Regions from separate parts of the Stappia sp. P2PMeth1 genome, predicted to be linked through region 2. Evidence: riboswitches for the same ligand, from Rfam matches in the RefSeq annotation. Region 2 holds a riboswitch; each other region holds the start of a gene.
The links. A riboswitch is a leader RNA that binds a small molecule or an ion and turns the genes downstream of it on or off. The one in region 2 is predicted to bind cobalamin.
Positions count from the first base shown of each region.

Region 1: linked by a shared signal. The riboswitch ahead of cobU (bifunctional adenosylcobinamide kinase/adenosylcobinamide-phosphate guanylyltransferase) and the one ahead of P2PM1_RS19965 (TonB-dependent siderophore receptor) in region 2 are both predicted to bind cobalamin.
Region 3: linked by a shared signal. The riboswitch ahead of P2PM1_RS09715 (DUF1636 domain-containing protein) and the one ahead of P2PM1_RS19965 (TonB-dependent siderophore receptor) in region 2 are both predicted to bind cobalamin.

Region 1 covers NZ_FYAW01000040.1:24,727-26,920, reverse strand. The annotation lists gene P2PM1_RS21740 (LysR family transcriptional regulator) at 1-107, shown strand, start outside; tRNA gene P2PM1_RS21735 (tRNA-Asn) at 251-325, opposite strand; cobalamin riboswitch at 583-809, shown strand; gene cobU (bifunctional adenosylcobinamide kinase/adenosylcobinamide-phosphate guanylyltransferase) at 934-1,515, shown strand; gene cobW (cobalamin biosynthesis protein CobW) at 1,512-2,194, shown strand, end outside.
Region 2 covers NZ_FYAW01000035.1:10,677-12,870, reverse strand. The annotation lists gene P2PM1_RS19965 (TonB-dependent siderophore receptor) at 1-899, opposite strand, end outside; cobalamin riboswitch at 1,077-1,293, opposite strand; gene rnk (nucleoside diphosphate kinase regulator) at 1,721-2,152, shown strand.
Region 3 covers NZ_FYAW01000017.1:164,252-166,445, forward strand. The annotation lists gene P2PM1_RS09710 (ABC transporter ATP-binding protein) at 1-468, opposite strand, end outside; gene P2PM1_RS09715 (DUF1636 domain-containing protein) at 465-914, opposite strand; cobalamin riboswitch at 942-1,193, opposite strand; gene P2PM1_RS09720 (GTP-binding protein) at 1,263-2,194, opposite strand, start outside.

The DNA.
Region 1 (2,194 bases), on a different contig from region 2:
GACAGCACGACGCGGATCCCAAGCCGATCTCCGCCCTGATGCTTCCCGGCCGCCAGGCCATTCCGCGCGTGCGCGCCTTTGTCGACTTCCTGAAGGAACGCGCGTAGGTCGTGGACTCGTAAGTCTGGCGAGAAACGGCACAGTTATGAATTCACGACCTAGAGCCCATTCGGCCGCAGGAAACCCGATATCGCCAGGCGGCGCATGTTTTCGGGAAGACTGGAGGATTTTTGGGAAGATAAGGAGGAAGTGGCTCCCCGGGCCGGATTCGAACCAGCGACCAAGCGGTTAACAGCCGCTTGCTCTACCACTGAGCTACCGGGGATCACGAAACACGCGGGGCATCCGCACCGCGTCGATGGCAGGCGTATAGCAAACTGCGCCGCCGCTTGCCAAGCCCTTTGTCGCAAAACTTTTCCACAGTCGGGGAGTGGGGAGGGGCGGGGAGCGTGCACCGGCAAGCTGCACCGGCAAGAGCCGCGGGCATCCGGCCGCATCCGCTGTGAGTGGAGCGGGCGCCGCTGCGGAAGCTTCCCGGAGCCGTCCACGTCTCGCTGCTGGACGCCGGCCCCTTCGGCAGGCTATGAGTCGTGATCTTCCGGTCCTTTCTGACGGACGAAGTCCGGTGAAAGGGGAAAGTCGGAATACGGTGGGGGAGGACCCAAGTCGGGCTCCCGAATCCGTAGCTGCCCCCGCAACTGTGAGCGGCGAGCCTTCCTGCATGAACCACTGGGCCTTTCGGTCCGGGAAGGGCAGGGCAAGGCCGCGACCCGCGAGCCAGGAGACGAGCCGGATCACCCGAGCCCCCGCCAAGGGGCCCGGCCCGAAACGTCACGCGCCGTCGGGTGGACGGCAGGAGGCCAGAATGTTCCCGTTGAAGGGCGCCCGCCGCTTCAGCCCTCCCGGCATATCCCGCTGCCGGACGGCTTGCGCGTGAGCGGCGCATCCGATTCTCCAACCGCCCCGGCTCCTGTCGCGGCCCGCACCGTGCTGGTGACGGGCGGCGCGCGCTCGGGCAAGAGCCTTTATGCCGAGGGGCTGGTGCTCGCCTCGGCGCGCGAGCGCGTCTATGTCGCCACCTGCACGCCCCATGACGAGGAGATGCGCCAGCGCATCGACCGCCACCGCGACCAGCGGGGCGAGGGCTGGCGGACCATCGAGGAGCCGCGCGACCTTGCCGGCGTCCTCGCTGCCGAGAGCACGGCGCAGCGCGCCATCCTCGTCGATTGCCTGACCCTGTGGCTCAGCAACCTGATTTTCGCTGAAGCCGATCCGGAAGCGGAGACGGCCCGGCTCGCCGGGGCGCTGCGCGCCGCGCCCGGCCCCATCGTTCTCGTCACCAACGAGGTCGGCTCGGGCATCGTGCCCGACAATGCGCTCGCCCGCCGCTTTCGCGACGAGCAGGGTCGCCTCAATCGCCGCATCGCGGAACTCGCCGATGTAGCGGTGCTTGTCGCCGCCGGCCTGCCGCTCGTTCTCAAGCCATCCCACCTCCAGCCGGAGATCCGCCTATGACCGCATCCACGCCCCGCACCGCCGGCAAGATCCCGGCCACCATCGTCACCGGCTTCCTCGGCGCCGGCAAGACGACGCTGCTCGCCAACCTGCTGCGCGAGGCAAAGGGCAAGCGCATCGGCCTCATCGTCAACGAGTTCGGCGACATGGGCTTCGATGGCTCGCTGGTCGACGGCTGCGCCGATCCGGACTGCGCCGCCGAAGAGGTGGTGGAGCTGACCAATGGCTGCATTTGCTGCACCGTCGCCGACGATTTCCTCCCCACGATGGAAATGCTGATCGCCCGCGACGAGGCGCCGGACCACATCGTCATCGAGACCTCGGGCCTTGCCCTGCCGCAGCCGCTGGTGCGCGCCTTCTCCTGGCCGAGCGTCAAGACCCGCGTGACGGTGGACGCGGTGGTGACGGTGGTGGATGCCGCAGCCGTCGCGGAAGGGCGGGTGACCGGCGACGAGGCGGCGCTGGCCGCGCAGCGCGCCGCCGACGAGGCGCTGGACCACGACAGCCCGGTGGAGGAACTGTTCGAGGACCAGCTCGTCTGCGCTGACCTCGTCGTGCTGAACAAGGCCGATCTCGTCGATGCGGCGACGCTGGAGCGGGTGCGGGCCGAGGTCGCCGGCCGCGTCCGCGCGGCGGTGGAGATCGTGGCGGCGGAAAAGGGCAGGCTCGCCGCCGACGT
Region 2 (2,194 bases):
ACGCCGGTGTAGAACTCCTTCGTCGCGTTGTAGCCGGGCGTGTCGATGACGAGGCCCTCCGTCGGCGTCGGCGGCCAGGCGGAATCCTGGTCGTCCGTGTCCGACTTGCGGTCGACATAGCGGGCGCTGAGATCGAGGCTCAGCGCGTCGGTGATGTCCCAGTTGAAGCGGCCGTTCAGCGTGGCGTTGCGGTCGCCGTCCTTCTCGGAGCCGAATTGCGAGATGTTGAAGCCCTCGTTCTGGCGCCAGGCGCCGGAGACCGCGATGTCGTATCTCTCGCCGCCGCCGCGCACGCCGACATGGCCGGCCACCGTCTTGTCGGTGCCGGTTTCCGCCCGGCCGGTGATCTTCAGGTCGTTGCGGATGCCGCCCTTGGTGGTGATGGCGATGACGCCGGAGCTGGCATTGGAGCCGTAGATGGCGCTTTGCGGGCCGCGCAGCACCTCGATCCGCTCGATGTCGGCAACCTGCAATCCGCCGAAGTCGAACTCGCCGCTGGAGGTCGCCGCCACCTCGACGCCGTCGATCAGCACCAGAACGTGGTTGGCCTCCGAGCCGCGGATGCGGATCTGCGTCATGCCGCCATTGCCGCCGGTGCGCGAGACGGCGATGCCCGGCACCTTGCGCAGCGCATCGGCGACATAGCGCGTCTGCGTCGTCTCCAGCTCCTCGGCGGTGATCACCGTATGCGCCCGGCCCACCGCCTCGGCGGCGACCGGCGTGCGCCCGGCCGAGACGACGATCCGGTCGAGCTGCGTCGCCTCATCTTCAAGACCCGGCGTTTCAAAACCCTGAGCGCGGGTCTCGCCCGGCGCGGCAATCATCGCCGCCCCCATTCCGGCCCCCAGCACGGCAGCCAACGGCCCGGCGCGCAAGGCGCCCCCCAAAATGAACCTCATCCAGACACACCCCTGACGTGCGCCGGAATGCCCCTCGGCGCTCCGTCGCGATACGGCACGAGCCGGCGGACGCAGGCACGCCCCCAGCGCGACGGCGCAAGGCGGCGGCCTGCGGGCGCAGGCGGTTTCGGGTGTCACCTCAACGGAAAGCCGCGCCTCGACACACCCCGCGTCGAAGATCGGGTGACCGACAGGGGCAGGTCTCCTGGCTCACGGGTCATCGCGGACATTCACCTTCCCAACCCTGCCTTTGCCGGCGGGGTCAGTGGCCTTCGAACGTCCACTCTCCGTTCACAGTTGCGGGGGCAGCCACGGTTTCGGTCCCTGTTGGGTACGCCTCACCGTGTTCCCTTTTCATCCGGACATGTCCGGAACCTCTGTCGGCGTCAAAGAGAGCGGTTTCGCGCGCCCGAGTCAATCGTCTGTCGCCGTCCCCTTCGCCGCTGCAACCGGACGCTGCGTCAGGTGATCTCCGGGCGCGGCGGGGCGGGAGGCGTGCTCCCTCCAGTGGGCGAATCCGTTCCCGCCGTCGCCGGGTCGCAAAAGCCACCACTTGACTTTCGCCGGCCAAGCACCGACCTTCGGGGCATGAACACGACCGCACCGCGCCAGATTTGCGTTTTCAGGGTGTGCCCCATCGCGGGACACTGACCCCCGGCTAGGTCGCGTCGCGCCCCGGCCGCGGGGCATAGGCCGGCTCGTCCCCTCGCGGGCACACAGCAGGCCATAACGGCGGCGAACACTTCCCCTCACGAGATCCAGACCGCCCGACGCGCGCCTTTGTGCGTCGGCGGCCTTACAACATTGCAAGGACGCCGAGAATGGCTCCAGATACCCGCAAGCGGCGCAAGCCCGCCATCACCGTGACCCGCTCCGACCACGAGCGGCTGTCCGGGCTTGCCGAGTCCATTTCCACCCGCAATCCCGCTGTCGCCGAGCAGTTGGCGAGCGAGCTCGACCGGGCCCGCATCGTCGACGACCGGCGCATTGCCGCCGACGTCGTGCGCATGGGATCGCGGCTGCGCTTCACCACCGATGCCGGCGAGGACCGCTCCGTGACGCTGGTCTTCCCGGGCGAGGCCAATATCGCCGAGGGCAAGATTTCCGTCCTCACCCCGATCGGCGCCGCCTTGGTCGGCCTGTCCGCCGGCCAGTCCATCGACTGGACGGCTCTCGACGGGCGCACCCACCGGCTGACCGTGGAGAGCGTCGAGCCCCCCGCCGTGGCCGAGGCCGAGGCGCGGCCGGCATGAGCGCCACCGCGTCGACGAAAGAGCCGAAGCCACGCGACCGGC
Region 3 (2,194 bases), on a different contig from region 2:
GATCTTCGCCCGCTGGCGTTCGCCGCCGGAAATCTCGCCCATCCGCCGGCCGGAAAGCCGCGTCAGGTCGGCGAGCGCCAGCGCCTCGTCGGTCGCGCGGGCGCCGGCCTCGCGCCCGCCGGCGCGGTGATGCGGCAGGTGGCCGAGCGAGACATATTGCGAGACGGTCAGCCGGTCGCAGCTTTCCTCGCTCTGGCCGACATAGGCGATGACGCGGGCGCGCTCGGTGATCGGCACGTCGCGATACGGCCGGCCGCCGAGCCGCATCTCGCCGCCGGTCGGCTCGCTCAGCCCGGCGATCAGCCGGATCAAGGTCGACTTGCCGGCGCCGTTCGGCCCGGCAAGGACGAGGATCTCGCCGTCATGCACATGCAGCGAGAGGTCGGAGAGGAGCGCATCCGCGCCGCGCGGCCGGTAGCCGACCTTTCGCAGCTCCAGCACCACCGGGGTTCCGCTGCGATGGCTCATGCGCCGTCCCTCCGGTCCGCTGCCCCGAGGGCGGGAGCGGGGAGGGCCGGCATCCGCGCCAGCGTCTTGCCCTTCAGCCCCTCGGGCCGCTGCAGCGACGAGCACCAGCCGTCATCCAGCTCGGCATATTGCCGGGCGAAGGCGAGGAGCGTTGCCACGTCGCGCGCCGGCTCGATGTCGCCGAAGAGATAGCTCGCCTTGCCCTCGGCCTGATAGGCGACCGTGCAGGGGTGCGAGCAGCCGGCCATGCAGGCCGCGCCCGCCACCTCGAACGGCGCGGCGCTGTCCCCGGCAAGCGCGGCGCTCAAGGTCTCGATCAGGTGAAGGCCCGGCTGCTCGCGCGTTTGCGGATCGCGGCAGGTGGTGCACACGGTGATGCGGTGCCGGCGCGGCAGGCTGCGGGTAAGGGCCGCCGATGGGCCGAAGAGGGATTCGTTGCGTGTCATGGCTACCTTCCCGGAACACCCCGTCCGGTTGTCGTTGCGGGAGATGGCAGGTCTCCTGGCTCGCGGGTCCGGCCCGGCCGCGCCTTCCCGCCCGGCTTTCGGGCAGTGGCATCGTGCGGCAGGGCCTGGGCCATTCGTCCCGTTGAAGGACGTCGGCCCCGGCCGCTTACAGTTGCGGGGGCAGCCACGGTCTTGGCCCCTGATGGGTACGCCGCACCGTGTTCCCTTTTCATGCCTCCGGCGCTTCGGCCTTCGGCAACCATCGCCGCCAAACTGGCAGATGACGGGCACCGCATCAAGACCAATCGCCGAAGGCCGACCGCAGCGCCGGTTTAGGTCAGGACCGGTTCAGGCCGCCGCGCTGCCCCAGGCGGGGAACGGGTCGTCGAGCCCGGTCCACTCTTCCGGGTGGAAGCCGTCCGCCCCGACCAACGCCGCGTCGAGTTCCGTGCGGATCGCCGCTTCATCCATGCCGCTCGTGCCGATGAAGACGATCTCCTGCCGCCGGTCGCCCCACACCGGATGCATGTAGGGCTCCATCGCCCGCCGCCAGTCCGGCGAATCCGGCCAGTGCTTGCGCGGCACCGCCGACCACCACAGCCCGCGCTTTTCGGTGGTGACGAAGGCGCCCGCCTGGCTGATCTCGCCGACGAAATGCGGCCGGGTCGCCAGCCAGAAGAAGCCCTTGGCGCGGATCACCCCCGGCCAGCTCTTCTGCACGAAGCGGTTCAGCGCGCGCGGCGCGAAGGGCTGGCGTGCCCGGTAGACGAAGGAGCGGATGCCGTATTCCTCCGTTTCCGGCACATGGTCGGCGAACCCGTTCAGCTCCTTGAACCACAGCGGATGCTCATGCGCCTTGTCGAAGTCGAAGCGGCCGGTGCCGAGCACGTCGCGCAAGGGAACGGCGGAGCGGTCGGTCTCCATCACCACCGCGTCCGGGTTCAGTCCGCGCACGATCTGGCGCGCGGCGGCAAGGTCCTGCGGGCGGGCATCGCTCACCTTGTTGAGGATGATCGTGTCGGCGAACTCGATCTGGTCGACGAGCAGGTCGACCAGGGTGCGCTCGTCGTCCTCGCCGAGCGATTCGCCGCGATCGGTGAGGAAGTCGGTGGAGCCGTAGTCCTTCAGCAGGCTCGCCGCATCCACCACCGTCACCATCGAATCGAGCCGCGCCACGTCGCTCAGGCTCTCGCCATGCTCGTCGCGGAACTCGAAGGTCGAGGCGACCGGCAGCGGCTCGGCAATGCCGGTGGATTCGATCACCAGATGGTCGAAGCGGC